One region of the Streptomyces sp. NBC_01476 genome, then DNA from elsewhere that is predicted to be linked to it. Evidence: riboswitches for the same ligand, from Rfam matches in the RefSeq annotation. Region 1 holds a riboswitch; each other region holds the start of a gene.
The links. Region 1 has a riboswitch for cyclic di-AMP ahead of OG552_RS27455 (M23 family metallopeptidase). Riboswitches for the same ligand answer to the same signal wherever they lie in the genome.
Positions count from the first base shown of each region.

Region 2: linked by a shared signal. The riboswitch ahead of OG552_RS13655 (transglycosylase family protein) and the one ahead of OG552_RS27455 (M23 family metallopeptidase) in region 1 are both predicted to bind cyclic di-AMP.
Region 3: linked by a shared signal. The riboswitch ahead of OG552_RS22330 (C40 family peptidase) and the one ahead of OG552_RS27455 (M23 family metallopeptidase) in region 1 are both predicted to bind cyclic di-AMP.
Region 4: linked by a shared signal. The riboswitch ahead of OG552_RS15455 (M23 family metallopeptidase) and the one ahead of OG552_RS27455 (M23 family metallopeptidase) in region 1 are both predicted to bind cyclic di-AMP.

Region 1 is NZ_CP109446.1:6,268,525-6,273,608, reverse strand. Features, by position in the region: gene OG552_RS27470 (bifunctional acetate--CoA ligase family protein/GNAT family N-acetyltransferase) at 1-75, opposite strand, end outside; gene OG552_RS27465 (HPr family phosphocarrier protein) at 170-451, shown strand; gene OG552_RS27460 (GntR family transcriptional regulator) at 612-1,286, opposite strand; gene OG552_RS27455 (M23 family metallopeptidase) at 1,539-2,393, opposite strand; cyclic di-AMP (ydaO/yuaA leader) riboswitch at 2,409-2,561, opposite strand; gene OG552_RS27450 (M16 family metallopeptidase) at 2,808-4,172, opposite strand; gene OG552_RS27445 (M16 family metallopeptidase) at 4,190-5,084, opposite strand, start outside.
Region 2 is NZ_CP109446.1:3,061,461-3,066,544, forward strand. Features, by position in the region: gene eno (phosphopyruvate hydratase) at 106-1,386, opposite strand; gene OG552_RS13655 (transglycosylase family protein) at 1,639-2,316, opposite strand; cyclic di-AMP (ydaO/yuaA leader) riboswitch at 2,324-2,468, opposite strand; gene OG552_RS13660 (transglycosylase family protein) at 2,838-3,842, opposite strand; gene OG552_RS13665 (cytochrome P450 family protein) at 4,147-5,084, opposite strand, start outside.
Region 3 is NZ_CP109446.1:5,090,928-5,096,011, forward strand. Features, by position in the region: gene OG552_RS22320 (hypothetical protein) at 1-96, opposite strand, end outside; gene OG552_RS22325 (C40 family peptidase) at 219-1,286, opposite strand; gene OG552_RS22330 (C40 family peptidase) at 1,747-2,811, opposite strand; cyclic di-AMP (ydaO/yuaA leader) riboswitch at 2,819-2,972, opposite strand; gene OG552_RS22335 (C40 family peptidase) at 3,134-4,273, opposite strand; gene pcrA (DNA helicase PcrA) at 4,587-5,084, shown strand, end outside.
Region 4 is NZ_CP109446.1:3,508,906-3,513,989, forward strand. Features, by position in the region: gene OG552_RS15445 (FAD-dependent oxidoreductase) at 1-219, shown strand, start outside; gene OG552_RS15450 (hypothetical protein) at 365-667, shown strand; gene OG552_RS15455 (M23 family metallopeptidase) at 905-2,233, opposite strand; cyclic di-AMP (ydaO/yuaA leader) riboswitch at 2,246-2,382, opposite strand; gene OG552_RS15460 (N-acetylmuramoyl-L-alanine amidase) at 2,776-3,432, shown strand; gene OG552_RS15465 (DUF4240 domain-containing protein) at 3,438-4,037, opposite strand; gene OG552_RS15470 (L-lactate permease) at 4,371-5,084, opposite strand, start outside.

The DNA of each region.
Region 1 (5,084 bases):
GGCGATGCCGCCGTCGCGCAGGACGACGTCCGCCTCCCAGTGGACCGGGTAGGGGTGAGCCGGCTGCTCCGTCATGGCCCCAGCGTAAGCGGGCGCGCCCTACTCGCGCGGCCGACGCGTAACAGGCAGGCTGGACGCACTGTGCGGGACCTAACCGAAGGGCATCACCATGGCTGAGCGCCGCGTCAACGTCGGCTGGGCAGAGGGTCTGCACGCCCGCCCGGCGTCCATCTTCGTCCGCGCGGCGATGGCCGCCGGCGTGCCGGTCACCATCGCCAAGGCGGACGGCGGCCCGGTGAACGCGGCGTCGATGCTGGCCGTGCTGAGCCTGGGCGCACAAGGGGGCGAGGAGGTCGTGCTCGCCTCGTCGGCCGAGGGCGCCGACGCCGCGCTCGACCGGCTGGCGAAACTCGTCTCGGAAGGGCTCGACGAACTGCCGGAAACCGTCTGAGAGATCTTCTTCCGGACCCGGGCGGCGCTTATTTCAGGCCACCGCCCGGCCGCGGGCAGCGGAATGCAACGGGGCCGGACATTCCCCCATGGAATGTCCGGTCCCGCTTTCTTGCATTTACGCGGGCCACAATTCTATGCCCTTGTATACGGTGTGAATGTTAAGCGCGGCGGCGCACCGCGTTTACGGGATGTTTCAGGATCCTCACCGCGGCCGCCCGCTCCACGTGCACCGCGGCCAGCCGGCGGGCCCGTTCGGCGTCGCCGCGCGCCACCGCGTCGATGATCGCGGCGTGCTCCTCCCACGACTCGGCGGCCCTGGTGGTGCCGCCGTCGCCGTACACCCAGGCGATCTTGTGCCGCAGCTGGGTGAGCAGGGCGGCCAGTGTCGGGCTGCCGGACGCCTGGGCCAGCGTCTCGTGGAACCAGCCGTCGAGGGACGGCAGGTCGGACAACTGCCCCTGCACCGCGCGTTCCTGCCCGAGCCGGACCAGACCGCGCAGCACCTTCAGGTGCGCCTCGGTCCGCCGCTGGGCCGCGCGGGCGGCGCCCAGTGGCTCCAGCAGTCCGCGTATCTCCAGCAGGTCGGCCGCCTCCTGCTCGGTGGGCTCCGCGACGGAGGCCCCGGCATGTCTGCGGGTCCGGACGAACCCTTCGGACTCCAGGGTGCGCAGTGCTTCGCGCACCGGCACCCGGGAGACCCCGTACCGCTGCGCGAGCAGCTCCTCGGTCAGCCGGCTGCCCGGCGCGAAGAAACCGCCGACGATGTCGTCGCGGATGGCCGTACACACCACCTGCGCCGAGATACGCCGCCCCGCGCCGTCCGCCCCGTTCACGTCCGGTTCCGCATCGCCGACTCCGTTTCTTTCCCCGTATTGTGCCGCGACTCTATTCCAGCACACCGGGAAAAGGGAAAGCACCCCTGGAATAGTTGGATTGTTTTTGGACAGGAGGGGCGCTTTCGGGCACGCCCGGGACCGATCCGGAGCGCTTTAGGACACCAACGGACAAGGACGAAGGCCCCGGCGGGGGCAGCCGGGGCCTTCGGTCGTGCCGGTCCGCGGCCGGGGCGGCGGACCGGAGCCGGATCAGATCGTGACGCCGTGCGAGGCCATGTACGCGACCGGGTCGATGTCGGAGCCGTAGTCGGGGGTGGTGCGCACCTCGAAGTGCAGGTGCGGGCCCGTGACGTTGCCGGTGGCGCCGGAGATGCCTATCTCCTGGCCCTCGGTGACCGTCTGGCCGGCCGACACCAGCGGCTCGGTGAGGTGGCCGTAGAGGGTGTACTTGCCGTCGGCGTGCTTGATGATCACGTCGTTGCCGTAGGCGCCGTCGGCGCCCGCGGAGATCACCGTGCCGACCGCGACCGCGTGGACCGGGGTGCCGGAGCCGACCAGGAAGTCCACACCGGTGTGCGAACCGCTGGACCACAGCGACCCGGAGGCCTTGTAGCCGGTGCCGATGGCCGCGTCGCCGACCGGCTTCATCCAGCCGGAGTCGGTGCTGACGGGCAGTGCGGCCCGCGCCTCGGACCGGCTGGCGGCGGCCGGCGCCGCGGTGCGGACCGCCGCGGCCTTCGCCGCCGCGGCTGCCTTGGCCTCAGCCTGTTCCCTGGCCTTCGCGGCAGCGGCGGCCCTGGCCCGGGCCTGCGCCCTGGCCTGCGCCGCGGCCTTGGCCTTGGCCTTGGCGGTGTCGGCTGCCTTGTGCTGGCTCTCGGCCTGGGCGGCCAGGGTGTGCGCCAGGGACGCGTGCACGTCCAGGGCCTGGGTGAACGCGGTGGGCTGCGCGGCGGCCGCGGGGGCCTGCCCGGGGGCGGCCATCGCGCTGGCGCCGATGGCGCCGCCCGCGGTCAGTACGGCGATCCCGGCCACGGTGGCGGCGGTACGCCCGGGGTGGACGCGACGGTGCTTCCCGCCGGGGGCGGGCAGAAATTTGAACGCCATGAGGAGGCGTCGCTCCTTTCCTTCCTTCTCGCCTACCGGGTTAGCTGACGGGTTCGGAGCAGGAAGGTCTCCTACGGGGCATCCGCGGCTACGGCGGCGGGTGGCCCCGATTCACCCCAGGGACGTGGGTCCCCGGCTCCCCTCGCGGGGACTCGGCGATGTCTGGGTGCGGCCGGACGAATCGGACGCTGCTGCCTTTCACGGGCAACGCGCGTTGACGCTAACCGGGCACTTGGCCGTACACCAAACAGATCAGCTGATATGTAGCGCACGCCACACACACCCCGGCAGGGCGCAAAACACCCCGGAACCCCGATGCCTGAGGGGCGACCGGGGTTCCGGGGTGTGGGGGTGAAGCCTGCGGCGGGCTCGCGGAGCCCGGCCGGCACCTCGCCGGTGCGGCCCGGTGTGCCGTCAGCCGATGACGCTCACCGGACCGATCCCGAGGGCCCGTACCGGCTCCTCGATGGAGGCCGCGTCACCGACCAGGACCACCACCAGGCGGTCCAGCGGGAAGCCGTTCACCACCGCCGCGGTGGCCTCCACGGTGCCGGTGGCCGCCAGCCGGGCGTACAGCCGGGCCTGGTAGTCGTCCGGCAGCTCCTGCTCCACCTGGTCGGCGAGCGTGTCCGCGACCGCGGCGGCGGTCTCGTACCGCAGCGGTGCGACCCCGACGAGATTCTGCACCGCGACGTCCCGCTCCTCCTCGGTGAGACCGCCCTCGGCGAGGGTGCGGATCACCTGCCAGGTGTCGGCCAGCGCCGGGCCGGTCACCTCGGTGGCCACCGAGCCGCTGATCGCCAGCAGCGCGGCGCCGGTGCCGTCGGCCGAGCTGAGCAGCACCTGGGCGAAGGCCCGCACGCCGTAGGTGTAGCCCTTCTCCTCGCGCAGCACCCGGTCCAGCCGTGAGGTGAGGGTGCCGCCGAGGCTGTACGTGCCGAGCACCTGGGCCGCCCACACCGGGTCCTGGCGGTCGGGCCCGGTACGGCCGATCAGCAGCTGAGTCTGCACCGCGCCCGGCCGGTCCACGATCACCACCCGGGCGGTGTCGTCCGAGGTGAGCGCCGGGCGGGGACGCGGCTTCGCGGCGCCCCCGGTCCAGCGGCCCAGGGTCTCGGTGAGCAGCGCCGGCAGGTCGATGCCGGTGAAGTCGCCGACCACCACGACGGTGGACGTCGCCGGCAGGACATGGGCGGTGTAGAACTCCCGGACCGCTGCCGCGTCGATGCCGCGGACGGTCTCCTCGGTGCCCTGACGCGGCCGTGAGATGCGCAGCGTGGACGGGAAGAGCTCCTTGGACAGCGCCATGGCCGCGCGGCGGGCCGGGTTGGCCAGCTCGTGCGGGATCTCGTCGAGCCGGTTGGCGACCAGCCGCTTCACCTCGGACTCGGCGAAGGCGGGGGCGCGCAGCGCCTCGGCGAGCAGGCTGAGCGCCTTGTCCAGCCGGGAGGCGGGCACTTCGAGGGAGACCCGGACACCGGGGTGGTCGGCGTGCGCCGACAAGCTGGCGCCGCACCGCTCCAGCTCGGCGGCGAACTCCTCGGCGCTGTGCTCGTCGGTGCCCTCGGAGAGCGCCCTGGCCATGATGGTCGCCACGCCCTCCAGGGCCTCCGGTTCCGCGTCCAGCGGCGCGGCCAGCACCACCTCGACCGCGATCACCTGCTGTCCCGGCCGGTGGCTTGTGAGCAGTGTCACCCCGTTGGGCAGGGTGCCGCGCTCGGGCGCCGGGAAGGCCCACGGCTTGGGCTCGCCCGGCTGCGGCTGCGGGTGGAACGTCATGACGGCCGCGGTGTCGCTCACGCTTCGCTCTCTTCCTGCTCGGTCGCCTCGGTGGCTTCGGCGCCCTCGGCACCCTTGGCGTTTTCGGCGCTTTCGGCGCCTTCGGCCTGGTCGCCCCCGGTGGGTTCGTAGACGAGGACCGCCCGGTTGTCGGGCCGCAGCCGCCCCGCGGCCACCGCCTTGACCTCCTCGGCGGTGACGGACAGCACCCGCTGCACCGCGGTCAGCGCGAGCTGCGGGTCGCCGAAGAGCACCGCGAACCGGCAGAGTTCGTCGGCCCGTCCGGCCACGGTCGCCAGCCGGTCCAGCCACTCCCGCTCCAGCTGCGCCTGGGCCCGCTCCATCTCCTCGGGCGTCGGGCCCTCCTCGGCGAAGCGGGCCAGCTCCTCGTCCACCGCGCTCTCGATGGCGGTCAGTTCGACCCCGGAGGACGCCTTGACGTCCAGCCAGCCGAGGGAGGGCGCCCCCGCCAGCCGCAGCAGCCCGAAGCCGGCCGTCACCGCGGTGCGGTCGCGCCGCACCAGCCGGTTGTGCAGCCGGGAGGACTCGCCGCCGCCGAGCACGGTCAGCGCCAGGTCGGCCGCGTCGCCCGCCCGGGTGCCGTCCTCCGGCAGCCGGTAGGCGGCCATCAGGGCGCGGGAGGGCACGTCCTCCTCGACGACCTCGCGCAGCTGGCCGCCCATGACGTCGGGCAGCGAGCCGTCGCGCGGCGCCGGCTTGCCGTCGTGCGCGGGGATGGTGCCGAAGTACTTCTCGATCCAGGCAAGCGTCTGCCCCGGGTCGATGTCCCCGACCACCGACAGGACCGCGTTGCCAGGCGCGTAGTAGGTGCGGAAGAAGGCCCGGGCGTCCTCCAGGGAAGCCGCGTCCAGGTCCTCCATCGAGCCGATCGGGGTGTGGTGGTAGGGGTGC
Region 2 (5,084 bases), 3.2 Mb from region 1:
GTACCCGATACTCCTGCGTCCCCGCCCACGGTACGGGACCGGGTGCGGGGACGTACGGAGGCGGTGGCCGTGAAGGCCGGTGCGGGCGTAACCGGTGGGGCAGGGTCAGTGCTTGAAGCGGGGGAACGCGGAGCGGCCGGCGTAGACCGCCGCGTCGTCCAGGATCTCCTCGATCCGCAGCAGCTGGTTGTACTTGGCGACGCGCTCGGAGCGGGCCGGGGCACCGGTCTTGATCTGGCCGCAGTTGGTGGCGACGGCCAGGTCGGCGATGGTGACGTCCTCGGTCTCACCGGAGCGGTGCGACATCATGCACTTGTAGCCGTTGCGCTGGGCCAGTTCGACCGCGTCGAGGGTCTCGGTCAGCGAACCGATCTGGTTCACCTTCACCAGCAGCGCGTTGGCGGTGTCGTTGTCGATGCCGCGCTGCAGACGCTCCGGGTTGGTGACGAAGAGGTCGTCGCCGACGATCTGCACCTTGGCGCCGAGCTTGTCGGTGAGGACCTTCCAGCCGGCCCAGTCGTCCTCGAAGAGCGGGTCCTCGATGGAGACCAGCGGGTAGGAGGCGACCAGGTCCTCGTAGTACTCCGTCAGCTGGGCGGCGGACTTCTCCTCGCCCTCGAAGGAGTACTTGCCGTCCTTGTAGAACTCCGAGGCGGCGACGTCGAGCGCGAGCGCGATGTCCTGGCCGGGCGCGTAACCGGCCTGCTTGATCGCCTCCAGGATGAGGTCGAGCGCCTCGCGGTTGGAGCCGAGGTTCGGCGCGAAGCCGCCCTCGTCGCCGAGGCCGGTGGACAGACCGCGGGTCTTCAGCACGCCCTTGAGGGTGTGGTAGACCTCGGCGCCCCAGCGCAGCGCCTCGGAGAAGGACTCGGCGCCGATCGGCGCGATCATGAACTCCTGGATGTCGACGTTGGAGTCCGCGTGCGAGCCGCCGTTGAGGATGTTCATCATCGGGACCGGCAGGACGTGCGCGTTCGGGCCGCCGAGGTAGCGGAAGAGCGGCAGGTCGGACGCTTCGGAGGCGGCGTGCGCGACGGCCAGCGAGACGCCGAGGATGGCGTTGGCGCCGAGCGAGGACTTGTCCGGGGTGGCATCCAGGTCGAACATCGCCTGGTCGATCAGCCGCTGCTCGGTGGCGTCGTAGCCGACCAGCTCGGGACCGATCTGCTCGATGACCGCGAGGACCGCCTTCTCGACGCCCTTCCCCTGGTACCGGTTGCGGTCGCCGTCACGGAGTTCGAGGGCCTCGAAGGCGCCGGTGGAGGCGCCGGACGGGACTGCGGCACGGCCCGTGCTGCCGTCGTCGAGGCCGACCTCGACCTCGACGGTGGGGTTGCCTCGCGAGTCGAGGATTTCCCGGGCTACGACGACGTCGATGGACGGCACGTTGTCTCCTTCTGAGATGTCTTCTCTTCTTTATCGGGACGAGCCTAACGGGCATCCGGGCCCGGATCGGCGCTAGGCCCGGACCAACAGACGGAATACCCCGGCCGGACACGCCAGGGGGAGGGCGTGTCCGGCCGGGGTGGTCGAAAGGCTTCGGCCGGCGTCCATCCGGCGTTCAGCCGGCAACTGCCCGTCCGGGGTCCCGCGGTGCCGGTCCCGGCGGCGGCGTCAGGGCCGTCACCGGGTCCTGGATCAGCTCAGGTGGAGGTGCTGGCCCGGGTAGATCAGGTTCGCGTCCTGCACGATGCCGTGGTTGAGCTCGTAGAGCTTCTTCCAGCCGCCGGCCACGTGGTGCGCGGCGGCGATCTTGGAGAGCGAGTCGCCGTGGACCACGGTGTACTCGCCGTCGCCCTTCTGGACCACCTTGTGGTGGGTGGTGTGGCGCGGGGCGGAGTGCGCCGGGGCGGCGGCCTTGTGCGTGGTCTTCGCCGGGGTGGACGCCTTGGTGGTGGTGGAGCTGCTGTCCGAGGCGGACGACGAGCCACCGGTGTTGACGTCGGGCGACGGGCCGCCCGCGGTCAGACCGCCGGCACCGGCGCAGGACCAGGCACCCGGGCCCTGCAGGGCGAGCAGCTTCTCGGCGACCGCTATCTGCTGGTCCTTGGTGGCGAGGTCGGCACGCTGGGCGTACTGCAGACCGCCGGCCGCTTCCCAGCTGGACTGCGAGAACTGCAGGCCACCGTAGTAGCCGTTGCCGGTGTTGATGGACCAGTTGCCGCCGGACTCGCACTGCGCCACGGCGTCCCAGGTGGCGACCGAGGCGGCCGACGAGGAGGTGGCGCCGATCAGCGGTACGGCGATCGCGGTACCGGCAACACCGGCGAATGTGGCGAATCGGACGAGCTTGGAGGCACGACGGTGCTTAGCCATGGTTTTTTGGGTCCCTCACCGACGCCTACGAGGTCAGCTGTCGGGTTCGGACGTGAGTTGCCCGGCCGGACCGCATCGTGCTCGTGCGGCCATCTCGGCTTCACCCCAAGCCGGGCCCCTGCCTGGTGTACGTACGCAAGCCCGGATGCTCTCCGGTGCTGCGGCGGCGTACGGCCGGGGTCCGGCGGAAGACCTTGGGTCCCCCGCTCCTGCCTGCGGCGCTTTCGCGTCGACTGTTCCCGTCGGGCGGCGGCAGGACTCGGCGTTCCTGCCCGGCGGGGCCCGCTGTGGCGAGCGTCAAAACGTTAAGCACAGCCCCACCGATAGGACAAACATCCCGGTTCGGACCGCCTACCGGGTCCGCCCGCCCGGCCGCTGAACGAAGTCGCAGGTCACGGCGGAGAGTTTCAGCGCTCTGCGAGCGGGCGGTCACAGCGGCCGGAGAGAGGCTTGTCACATCTTCGGAGAGGAACCGTGAGCGGTACGTCCGGTTTGTCGGCCGACCGTCATCAACCCATTTCTCAGCCGAGGTTGAGGATCTGTCCGGGTTTGATGAGGTTCGGGTTGTCGCCGATCGACTGGTGGTTGATGTCGTAGAGGTGCTGCCAGCCGCCGTCCACATGCTGCGCGGTCGCGATGCCGGAGAGCGAGTCGCCAAGACCCACCGTGTAGCCGTCGGGCCGTGAAGTGCCCGAATCATCACCCTTGTTGGTGGTATCCACCGAGGTGTTCACCGGGCCCGGGTCGGTGATCGAGTAGATCTGCGTCCGGGTCGCCTGGTCCTGTGCGGCCAGTTCCTCGTCGGTGGGGCTGTAGGGCTTCGCGTGCTTGCCGGTGCTGCCGGTGCCGTCGCTCGCGCCCGGGAGGCCCGCCGTGGGGTCCGTGGGGGCCAGCGTGGTGGCGCCGGAGCCAGGGGTGACCGGCGGCGGGGTGACGGTCCCGGTGGGCGGTGTGGCGGGCGTACCGGGCACGGTCGGGTCGGAGGGCGTCACCGGCGGCGGCGTCGCGGTCGGGTCGGTGCTGCCCGTCGACGGCGTGGTGGGGGTGACCGGCGGCGGGGTGGCCGTCGGGTCCGTGCTGCCGGTGCCGGCGCTCGGCGGCGTGGTCGCCGGAGTCGACGGGTCCGTCGTCGGGGTGCTCGCGGGCGTGTGCTCGCCGGGCTGCGCCGGCGTCGGGGCGCCCGGGTCGGTCGGCGCGGCGTCGTCGGGGAGCAGGCCGGTGCCCTGCTCGCAGCCGGGCCAGGCGTTCGGCCCCAGGTCGGTGAGCATCTTCTCGGCCACGGCGATCTGCTGGGCCTCGGTGGCGAGGTCCGGCCGCTTGGCGTACGCGGTGCCGCCGTACTGGTCCCAGGTGTCCTGGGTGATGGCGAGGCCGCCGTAGAAGCCGTTGTGGGTGTTGGCGTGCCACATGCCGCCGGTCTCGCAGAACGCGACACGGTCCCAGGTGGTCTGGTCCGCGGCCTGGGCGGTGGCGGCGCCGAGCAGCGGGAGGGCGATGCCGGCGCCTGTCGCGGCGGCGGTCGCCATGGTCACCACGGCCGCGGGGGTCGGGCGGGGGCGTCGGTGCCGTCCGTTACCTGACGAGAGCATTGCGGTCGCCTTTCTTTCTGGCCTTACGCGCCCGTACGCTCCCGCCCTGGTCCGGTGACCTGCGAACTCGGCCGATCTGGCCGGATTTCCGTCCGCGGCGGTGTGCGCTGGTGGGGATCGGCGCGTCCCGCGAGCCGTGCGTGCCTCGCGTTGACCGCAGAACGTAGCGGGATTGACCGCCGGATCACAAGCCGATGTAGCGATCATCACGTCCGGGTCACGGCGGTGACGGGCCGTCACGTCACCTGGTGGGACCGGAAGGTGACTGCGCGGTGAACTCCACCGGAAGCGTCCGCAGTCCGCGCATGATCAGGCCGCCGCGCCAGCGCAGTTCCGCCGGGTCGGCGCCGGAGCGCAGATCGGGCAGCCGGGTGAGCAGACGGGCCAGCGCCGTTCTTGCCTCCAGCCGGGCCAGCGGGGCGCCGAGGCAGTAGTGGATGCCGTGCCCGTAACCGAGGTGCGGGTTGTCCCGGCGGGCCAGGTCCAGGGTGTCGGGGCCGCCGAACCGGGCCGGGTCGCGGTCGGCGGCGGCGAGCACCACCAGGACCGGGTCGCCGGCCGCCACGGCCTGGCCGCCGATGGACAGCGGCTCGGTGGCGTAGCGCCAGGTGGCCATCTCGACCGGGCCGTCGTAGCGCAGCAGTTCCTCCACGGCGGTCTCCAGCAGGGCGCTCTCACCGCGGGCCAGCGACTCCTGGAGCGCGTGCCGCTCGGCGGGATGCCGCAGCAGGGTGTGCACGCCGTTGCCGATCAGATTCACCGTCGTCTCGAAGCCGGCGAAGAGCAGGATGAAGGCCATCGCGGCGACTTCGTTCCCGGTGAGGTGCTCGCCGTGGTCGCTGGCCCGGATCAGACCGGAGATCAGGTCGTCGCCGGGAGCGGAGTCGAGTCCGGCGCGCTTGCGGTGGATCAACTCGACCAGATAGGCCCGCATCCGCTTCACCGAACGGGCCACACCGCCCCGCGGCCCCTTCCCGTGCCGGATCATCATCCCGGCCCAGTCCCGGAAGTCGTCCTGGTCCTCCGCGGGCACCCCCAGCAGGTCGCAGATCGCGTAGATCGGCAGCGGGAAGGCGAACTCGTGGATCAGGTCGGCCTCCCCGCGCCCGGCGAAGCCGTCGATGAAACGGTCCGTCAGCTCCGCCACCCGCGGGGCGAACTCGGCCACCCGCCGCGGGG
Region 3 (5,084 bases), 1.2 Mb from region 1:
GCGGTGGGCGTCCGGGTGGGTGTACTTCGCCAGGCGCCGCCGCCCCGACAGGGTGTCCCTGGCGAAGGTGATGGTGCGGCCGAGCAGCTTCTTCATGGCTGAACCCCCGTGGTCCGTAACGGATTTCCTGCCCGTATGGTGCGCTGCCCGGGTCCCGCGTACACCTCTTCTGAGCGAAACCTGAGCAAACGCGGGCCCGGAGAGACGCCGTCGCCGCGCTAGGCGGGGCGGACTGCGGCGGCGAAGGGCATTTCGGAGATGGGGGCGATACGGACCGGGGCGCCGGGGTGCGGGGCGTGGATCATCCGGCCGTTGCCGATGTAGATGCCGACATGGCTGAGGCCGGAGTAGAAGAAGACCAGGTCGCCCGGCCGGAGTTGGGACAGGGAGACGCGGGCGCCGGCATTGACCTGGGCGTAGGTGGTGCGCGGCAGGGAGACCCCCGCCGACCGCCACGACGCCTGGGTGAGGCCCGAGCAGTCGAAGGAGTTGGGGCCGGTGGCGCCCCAGACGTAGGGCAGGCCGAGGGAGCGGTACGCGAAGGCGACCGCCTGGGCGGCGCGGGCGGAGGCGGGCGCGGCGGCGGCGCCGGCCGTCAGCGGCGGGCGGACGGTGCCGCGGGTGGATGCCCCCGGGGCGGCGCCGGCGTCCGTGGCCTCGATCCTCGCCCGCTCGGCCGCGGTGAGGCGGGCCAGCAGCTCCTGCGCCCGGCTGAGCTTGGCCCGGACGGTCTGCTTGCGGGCGGCGAGCCGGTCCTGGGCGCTGCGCAGGGTGCTGAGCCGGCCGGCCGCCTCGGCCCTGGTGTGCTCGATGTCCCTTTGCTGGCCGGTGAGTTGCGTCAGCGCGGTGGTGACCCGTGCGCCCAGCCGGTCGAGCGTGGCGGCCCGGTCGAGATAGGTGTCGGGAGTGGCGTTCAGCGCCAGCTGCAGAGCGGGGTCGATGCCGCCGCTTCGGTACTGCGCCGCGGCCAGTGCCCCGACGGTGTCCCGGGTCGCGTTCAGCTTCGCGGTCTTGCGCGCCAGCTCGTCCTGGAGGTCGTCCACCGCCGCCCTGGCGGTGTCCGCCTGCTCCTTCGCGCCGTTGTACTGCTCGGTCGCCTGCTCGGCCTCGTGGTAGAGCGCGTCGACCTGGGCCTTGACCTCCTGCGTGGTGGGCGCCGGGTCCGCCTGGGCGGTCTCCCCGAAGAGCGCGGCCGAGGCGGCCGAGGCGATGGCCAGCGTGCAGGCGGCGCGGGAGACGAGCGAGCGGGACATGCGTAAGTGCGGGTCGCGACTGTGTGAGGCCATGGCGGCCGTCACTCCTTCCGGGGGCTTGAAGGGCCCTGTCGGCGGCCCGGCGGCGCCCGCACGGGGGAGCGGGCCACCGCCGGGCCTTCGGCGGAGGCGACCGGGCCGCCGTACGGATGGACGGCGGTGGGGTCGGTCGCCTGCGATGCGACGCTAAACCCGGTGCGGGGGAGGCCAGGGCACAGAGACCGGCACTGCCCCCTTTCGCCCGCCGGCGACCGGAACCGACCGCCGTTCGACGGGTGACCCGCCCGGATCGGCCCGCGCGCCGACCGAAGCGCCGGTTCGGCCGCGCGGTCGCGGCTCGGGTGCTACGGCAGCCGGGTCGCACGCCGCGGGCAGAGGGCTCGGGCGCTGCGGCAGGCGGACGGAGAGTGTCCGGCGGCCGGAAACCGGCAGCCGGACAGGAAGACAGCGGACGGACCGCCCCGGCGCCGCCCCGGCGCCGGCCCAAAGGAGGTCAGGCGATACGGCGCGCTGCCGCGAAGGGCATCCAGCTCATCGGGGCGACCTCGACGACCGCTCCGGTGTGCGGGGCGTGCACGACCTGGCCGTTGCCGATGTAGATGCCGACGTGGCTGATGCCGGAGTAGAAGAAGACCAGGTCGCCCGGCCGCAGCTGCGACTCGGAGACCGCCGTGCCGTCCTTGACCTGGTCCCAGGTGGTGCGGCCGATGGTGATGCCCGCCGCGCGGTAGGCGGCCTGGGTGAGCCCGGAGCAGTCGTACGAGCTGGGACCGGTGGCACCGGAGGCGTACGGCTTGCCGCGCTGCGCCATGGCGAACTGGATCGCGGCGGCGGCCCGCCCGGTGGCGGGGCCGGTGTACGTGGGGGCCGAACCGCCGGAGGACTTCGCACTCGTCGAGGCGGCCGGCGGCCGGCTCATCGCGGCGAGCTTCGCGCGCTGCTCGGCGTTGAGCGTGTTGAGCAGCTTCTGGGCCGCGGCGAGCTTCGCGGAGACGTTCTTCTTCTCGGTGGCCAGCTTGTTCTGCGCGGTGGTCAGCGCGCTGAGGCTGGCGCTGGCCTGGGCCCGCTGTATGGACGCCTGCTCCTGCTGCACCTTGAAGGTCTGCAGCGCCTCCTCCTGGGTGGCGGAGAGCCGGTCCATCATGTGGTTCTGCTCAAGGAAGGCGTCGGGGCTGTCCGAGAGCATCAGCTGGGTGGTCGCGCCGATACCGCCGTTGCGGTACTGGGCGCTGGCGAACTGGCCCAGGACGCGGCGCGTCTCGTTCATCTTCTCGGTCTTCTGCGCGACCTGGGCGAGCAGCTGGTTGGCCGTGGCCCGCTGGGTGTCGGTCTTCTCCTTGGCCTGGTCGTACTGCTGCGTCGCGACCTCCGCCTGCTGGTTGAGGCTGTCGACCTGCTTCTTGACCTCACTGATGGAGGGCTTGGCCGGCGCCGGGGTGGCGCTCGCGCTCTCGCTGAGCAGGGTGACCGATGCCAGGGCCGCCGCGGTGACGCCGACCGCCGCACGGGGGGCGGTCGTGGCGAGCATGGAGGTACGCGGCTTGCGGTGCGACGCCACGAAGGCGACTCCTTCCGTGAACCGCCGACCGGGTTAGCTGACGGGTTCGGGCGGGAAGTCGCCCTACGGTCCTGACACCTTGCGGTATCTGTCCCGATTCACCCCGAAGTGCTGGGTGGGTCCCCGGCTCCGGCCGGGGCCGGATTGAGCGGAGGTGGTGGGTTGCCGGCAATCGCACCGGACGGAGAACCGACCATCTAGCGGGCTACCGTAGTCAACTTCTGCACGAGTTGGGAAGTTTGGATCGCAATGTGACCGAAATCGCTTTGTGATCTTACCGGTTGTGCTGGACTTGGTGCGGATGGCCACGGACCGCCACGGATCAATACGGGCGAACGGCTCCGTAGAAGGGCATTTCGGTGATCGGCGCTATCTTGACGACCGTGCCGGTGTGCGGCGCGTGGATCATGTTGCCGCCGCCGATGTAGAGCCCGACGTGGCTGACGTCGCTGTAGAAGAAGATCAGGTCGCCCGGCTTGAGATCCGCCTCGGAGATCCGGGTGCCGACGTTCACCTGGTCGTAGGTGGTCCGCGGCAAGGTGATGCCGGCCGCCTTGTACGCCGCCTGCGTCAGCCCCGAGCAGTCGAAGGAGTCCGGCCCGGTCGCGCCCCACACGTACGGCTTGCCGAGCTGCTTCTGCGCGAAGGCGATGGCCTGGTCGGCTATGGAGGAGTTGGCCGGCGTCGTCGGCGCGTCGGCGCCCTTCGAGCCCGCCGTGGTCTTCGCCAGCTCCGCCGCCTTGGCGGCCTTCGCCTTCTCCGCCGCCGCGAGCGCCGCGGCCTTCTTCTTGGCCTCCGCCTCCTGCTTGGCCTGGAGCGCCGCCAGCCGCGCCTTCTCCTGCGCGGTGAGGGTGTTGAGCAGGTGCTGCGCCTGGCTGAGCTTGCTCTGTACGTCCGCCTTCGCCGTCTTCAGTTCCGTCTGGCGGGTGGTGAGCGTCTGCAGGCTCTTGGCCGCCTCGACCCGCTGCTTGGTCGCCGCCGCCTGCTGCGTCCGGAAGGACTGCATCGCCGACTTCTGCCGGTCGGCCATCACCTTGGTCAGGTGCACCTGGTCCACCAGCGCCTGCGGGTCGGGCGCCGTCAGGTAGCGGGTGGTCGTGGTGTCGCCGCCGCGGTACTGCGCCGCCGCGTACGTCCCGAGCACCCGGCGCGACTCGTTGAGGGTCTCCGTCTTCCGGGCGACCTGGGCCAGCAGCTTGTTGACGGTGGCGTTCTGCTGGTCCCGCTTCTCCTTGGCGCCGTTGTACTTCTCGGTGGCGACCTCGGCCTGGTGCATCAGCGAGTCGACCTTCGCCTTGACCTCGCTGATCGACGGCTGCGCGGGCTTGCCGGGCGCCGGCGTCGCGCTCGCGCTCTCGGTCATCAGGGTCACGGTGGCGAGCGCCGCGGTCGTGATGCCCACCGCGGCACGCGGGCCGGGGGCGCTCAGGAGCGCGGTACGCGCCTTACGGTGTGTGGCCATGGCGGGCTCCTTCGGGACGCTCTGCCTGGTGCGGCACCGTAGCCAAAGCGCGGGGGCGCTGGGAAGGGGGGTGTCCGATAGGCCCGATACCTTTTCGTAATGTTTTGCCGAAGGGGCCATATCGTCACGGAGCGTGCTGCCGGGGCTACGCCGGTGGCGTGGCCGGGGGAGCGGCCGGGGGAGCCGGTGGCGTGGCCGGGGGAGCGGCCGGTGGCGTGGCCGGGGGAGCGGCCGGGGGTGCGCCGGGCCCCGGCGAGCGGCTCCTGCCGAACCGGGGAAGAGTGTCGGTGCGGGCGCCTAGACTCGGTAGGCGATGAGCAGCCTCTTTGACGACAATTTCCTGGCCGGTCTCGAAGCCGCCCACGGCCCCGCCGACGCCGCGGCCCCCGAGCCGCCGGAGCCGGACGACGGGCCCGGCGCCGAGGACGTACCGCACGACCTGTTCGGCGACCGTTTCGACGGGCCGCCGCCGCGTGACGCCCACTACCGCGACGGCGCCGCCCGCCCCGCCACCGACCCCGCGCAGCTGCTCGAAGGGCTCAATGAGCAGCAGCGCGCCGCGGTCGAGCACGCCGGCGGACCCCTGCTCATCGTGGCCGGCGCCGGCTCCGGCAAGACCCGGGTGCTCACCCACCGGATCGCCTATCTGCTCGGCGCCCGGCACGTCCACCCCGGCGCGATCCTGGCGATCACCTTCACCAACAAGGCCGCCGGCGAGATGAAGGAGCGCGTCGAGCAGCTGGTCGGCCCGCGCGCCAACGCCATGTGGGTCTCCACCTTCCACAGCGCGTGCGTCCGCATCCTGCGCCGC
Region 4 (5,084 bases), 2.8 Mb from region 1:
CGATGCACGGCTGTCGAACCCCGCCTCGCCGGCGCCCGCGTACTTGCACACCGCGTCGGCGTCCGCCCGACTCGCGCAGTCGTCCGCGTCGAAGTCGAGGAGCGCCCCAGCGGCCGAACTGTCCTTCACAACTACGGCCACGGTGGCGCCGGCGTCACCCTCTCCTGGGGTTGTGCCCGCGACATTCAGCGCCTCCTGGGGCGCACGGGTCCGTGCTGACCTTTTCGCGGGCGGGCTGGGCGGCATTCATCAGGGCGGTCCGGGCCGGAGAAGTGGGCTTCCGCGTCTGACCTGCCGCGTCGGCGGCCCGGGGTCGGGGTTAGCCTCGGGGGATCTGGTGGTGAGGTGGGAGGAGGCAGGTCGGATGGCTGGGGTGTTGGGGAGTGCGGCGGCTGCGGGTGGGCTGATCGGTGGGTACGGGGTCGCGCGGTGGACGAAGCGGCGGGAGTTGGGGGGCGTGGCGCTGGCCGCGGCCGGCGCGGTGGCGGCGCGGGAGTGGAAGCGGCGGGCCGGGACGGGGGTCGCCGTGGGGATGACCGGCGCGTATCTGGCCGCGTTCGCCGGGGCCCATCCGCTGGCGAAGAAGGTCGGCGCGTGGCCGGCGGTGTTCGCCGTTGCGGGCGGGGTGGCGGTGGCGTCCTGGGCGCTGTCGGGGCGCGGCGAGTAGTCCTCCTGGTCGCTTACGGGGAGGGCCGTAACCCTGCCCGCGCCGCGTATGACGGTCCCGTAGCGTCGGCCCCGGAACCGTACGCAGGGCAAGCCGCGACGGCCCCTACCCCGTACGCGGGCTCGTGACGCCGGGCCCCGGCCTCATTCCGTACTGCCCCCGGGCCGTAAGCAGACCGGCGGCCCTGGCTGGGGGGGAGTAGCCAGGGCCGCCGGGGTTCAGGGGGCAGGGCGGGGGTCAGACGTGTACGTCGTGGGCGGTGAGCCACGGCAGGGGGTCCACCGCGTCCGCGCCGCCCGGGCGGACTTCGAGGTGGAGGTGCGGCGCCGGGACGTTGCCGGTCGCGCCGACCCGGCCGATCGTGTCGCCGGTCGTGACCCGCCCCGAGGTGACGACCATCGTCGAGAGGTGGCAGTACCAGAGCTCGGTGCCGTCGTCGAGCGTGACCACGACCCGGTAGCCGGACGCCCCCGCCCAGCCGGCCGAGGTGACCGTACCGCCGTGCACGGCATGCACCGGCGTGCCGGTGGGTGCGTCGAAGTCCTGGCCCGCGTGGATGTTGCCCCACAGGTCGGCCTCGCCGAAGCCCGCGGTGAGGGTGTAGCAGGAGACGGGCTTGATGTACGAGGCCGCGAGGCGGGCGAGGCGTTCGGCCTCGGCTTTCGCGGCGGCTTCCGTCTCGGCCTTCTCCTTCGCCTCGGCGGCGGCCTTCGCGGCGGCGGCCTGCTCCCGTACCTTCTGCGCGGCCGCGGCCCGGGCCGCCTGGTCGGCGGCGGCCTTCGCGGCGGCTTCGCGCTCGGCGCGGGCGACGGCCTCGCGGGCCTCGGTGGCGTGCGTGACGATGCGGGTGAGGAGCGCCTCGCCCGGGTCCGCGAGCGGTGTGCGGGCGGCTTCCGGCGGCAGGGGGACCGCACCGGACGGCGCCGGCAGCGCGACGGACGCCTCGGGCAGCGCGACAGGCACGGCGGGCGCGACAGACACGGCCGGCGCCGCGGGCACGGCGGCGGCGCCGGGGACCTCAGCCGCGCCGGGTACGTCAGGTACGTCGGGCGCATCCGGTACGGAGACGGGCACCGGTGCCGGAGCCGTTGCGGTGCCGGCCGCGGTGGCCACCCCGCTCGCCCCGACCGCCGCCATCGCCGCTATGCCGAGGACCGCCGAGCCGCGCGCCAGGGTCCGCTGGCGCGGAAGCGGCACCGGGGCAGAATCCGGGAGCGGCTCCCGGACCGGCTCCCGGACCGGCTCTGAGGCGGGGAGCGGTGCGGGAAGCTGCGCCGGCATCGAGGCGGATATCTCAGCGGGGAGTGAGCCTCGCCCGGTCGCGTCGTCAGTGCCGGAACCGGTGCCGGAACCGGTGCCGTAACCGGTCCCGGAACCGGCGCCGAAGTAAGTGCCCGGCTCGGTTCCGAAGTCGGTGCCCCGTTCGGTACGGACGCCGGCGGTGCCGGAACCGGTGCCCGAACCGGCGCCGAAGTCGCCACGGAAGTCGGTACGGAACTCGTCCCGCTCCCCGGCCGCCTCGTTCTCGGGCCGGGCAGGTGCGTAGGCAGGCTGGTTCGACGCCACCGCGGGCGCACTCCTTTCCTTCCCTCTCGCCTACCGGGTTAGCTGACGGGTTCGGAGCAGGAAGGTCTCCTACGGGCCTGGTCGCTGCCCGATTCACCCCAGATGTTGGGTCCCCGGTTCCCGCGGACGGGATTCGGCAAGCGCACGGTGCCGCCTCTTACGACGGTGTTGACGACCGCGCTGCGTTATCGAACGTTAATAGAGCCGGAGACGTTTTCCAAGCCGAATCGGAGAGTTGGGGGTGGTCAGCAAGAGGACATGCGCAGGTCCATCCGGGCAAAACAGGCACCTGGCGTGGCCGGGTGGTGATGTGAGCGTGTGTCAGTCGTTATCCGGAGCGGTCGGACTGGCTACCGTCGGTGATCAATCGTGAACGAAACGAGACGACGGAGGTCCCCACGACGGACGAGTGCCAGTGGTCTGGTCCTGTGCCAAGGGGCGAATCGCTTGTGAGGCCGGACGCAAGGGCCGCACGATGGTCTCGCTGTTGTCATGGACCCGCTCAATTCAGCCCTGCGACCGCACACCCCAGGGAGCCCGCCATGGTACGACCCAGCCGCCCCCAACTCCCTTACGCCTCCAGCCGGTCCGCCCCACCGGACACCCCCACCCGCCGCTCGCTGCTGCGCGGCGGCCTCGCCCTGGGCGCGGCGGCCGGCGCGGTCGCCGCCGGCCAGCTCTGGGGCGGCGCGGGCGGTGCGCACGCGGCCGGCGTCGACTACCCCGGCGCCACCTGGGCGCCGGCCAGCCCCGCCAACTACACGGCCTCGGACCGCCCTTCGACGTACCCGATCGACCTCGTGGTGATCCACGTGACCCAGGAGACGTTCGCCGACACCATCTCCCTCTTCCAGGACCCCGCCCACGCCGCCACGGCCCACTACGTCGTCCGCTCCGCCGACGGCGCCGTCGACCAGTGCGTCCGCGAACACGACGTCGCCTGGCACGCCGGCAACTGGGACTACAACACCCGCAGCATCGGCATCGAACACGAGGGCTGGGTCGACGACCCCTCCTACTTCACCGACGCGATGTACCACGCCTCGGCCCTCCTGACCGGCGCCATCTGCGACACGTACGGCATCCCCAAGGACCGCGAGCACATCATCGGCCACGTCGAGGTCCCCGGCACCGACCACACCGACCCCGGCCCCAACTGGGACTGGCCCCGCTACCTCCGCCTGCTCAACGGGGGCTGAGCCGGTCAGGGGAGGGGGAACATCGCGGTCAGGCGGGGGAGGCGGCGGGTGGATTCGGGCTCGTCGAGGACGGACCAGCGGGTGCCGGAGGGGGTGAGGCCGGGCGGGGTGCGGGTGGTGGAGTCGGCGGCGAGGAGGGTGCGGGCGGCGGCGTGGAAGGCGTCCCCGCAGTCGTCGAAGGTGCCGGTGAGCTGTTCGTAGGCCGCGGGGGCGAGGTGGGAGAGCGTTTCCCACTGGGGCCAGGCGTCGGCGGGCCAGGCAGCGCGCGGCAGGCTGGACAGGCGCAGGACCTCCGGGGCGTAGGCGAGGACGTCGGCGTCGGTGAGGGCCGCCTCGAAGACCGGGCGGCCGAGGCTGACCATCCACTGCTGGAAGGAGCAGAACGCGTCGTCGGAGCACCAGCCGCCGAGGATGCGGTCGGCGGCGGCCCACAGGTTCCAGGTGAAGGCCTCGCCGGTGACGCTGTCGAGACACGCCTGGAAGGCGATGACGTCCGGTGGGGGGAGAAGGAGGAGCGCGTCGCGGAGCCATGCGTCCCGCTTGTCGCCGCTGAGCCCCTGGCGTCTGCAGTCCGCGATGAGAGTCCAGAATTGGTCCGTCTCCATACCAGCGACTATGCCAGGGGCCTGCGACAAAGTACCCCCAATTCCAGCTGATGGACGCGGAGTTGGCGGTCAGCGGGGCGGCGTGTCCGGTACCTGGCGGGGGCGGCACCACGGAAGCGGGAGAGGCGGGACAGGACCCGAGGGGAAGCCGGAAAGGCGGGGAGGGCCCATGCCGGAAACCCGCGAGGGACCCCGCCACCGGCCGAGTACGGCCGCCCCTCCCGGTCCCGTGCGGGAGAGGCGGCCGTACGTCCCGGTCCGTGACAACGACGGACGGCGACGGACGGCGACGGACGCCGGCCATGACGCCGGCCACGACGCCGGCCACGCCGATTACGGCGCCGGCACCGCCTGCGTCTTCACCACCATCCAGTCGAGCACCGGCGTGCTCTGCAGATAGACGAGCACGCACATGAACGCCAGGAACACCACGCTCCACAGGATGACCCGCCGGAAGAGGATGCCCTCGCGTCCCTCGAAGCCGACCGCCGCCGCGGCGATCGCCAGGTTCTGCGGGGAGACCATCTTGCCGAGCACACCGCCGGAGGAGTTCGCCGCGGCCATGAGTGTCGGTGACAGTCCGGCCTGGTGGGCCGCGGTGATCTGGAGCGCGCCGAAGAGCGAGTTGGAGGAGGTGTCGGAGCCGGTGACGGCGACGCCGAGCCAGCCGAGTATCGGGGAGAGGAAGGCGAAGGCGGCGCCCGCGCCGGCCACCCACAGGCCCAGCGTGGTGGTCTGGCCGGACTCGTTCATGATGTAGCCGAGCCCGAGCACCAGCATCACGGTGAGGATCGCGAACTTCAGCTGGTCCAGGGTGCGTCCGTACGCGACCAGGCCGCGGCGCAGGCCCACGCCGAGCAGCGCCATGCTGATGACCCCGGAGATGAGCAGCAGACTGCCCGCCGCGGAGAGGTAGTTGAGCTTGAAGGTGGTGGCGACCGGGTTGCCGGCCGCGTTGATGATGTGCAGTCCGGGCCAGTTGACGATGTGGGTGACCGACTCGATGCCGGTGCCGGTCTGGCCGGCCTTGGCCGGTGGCTTCCCGGT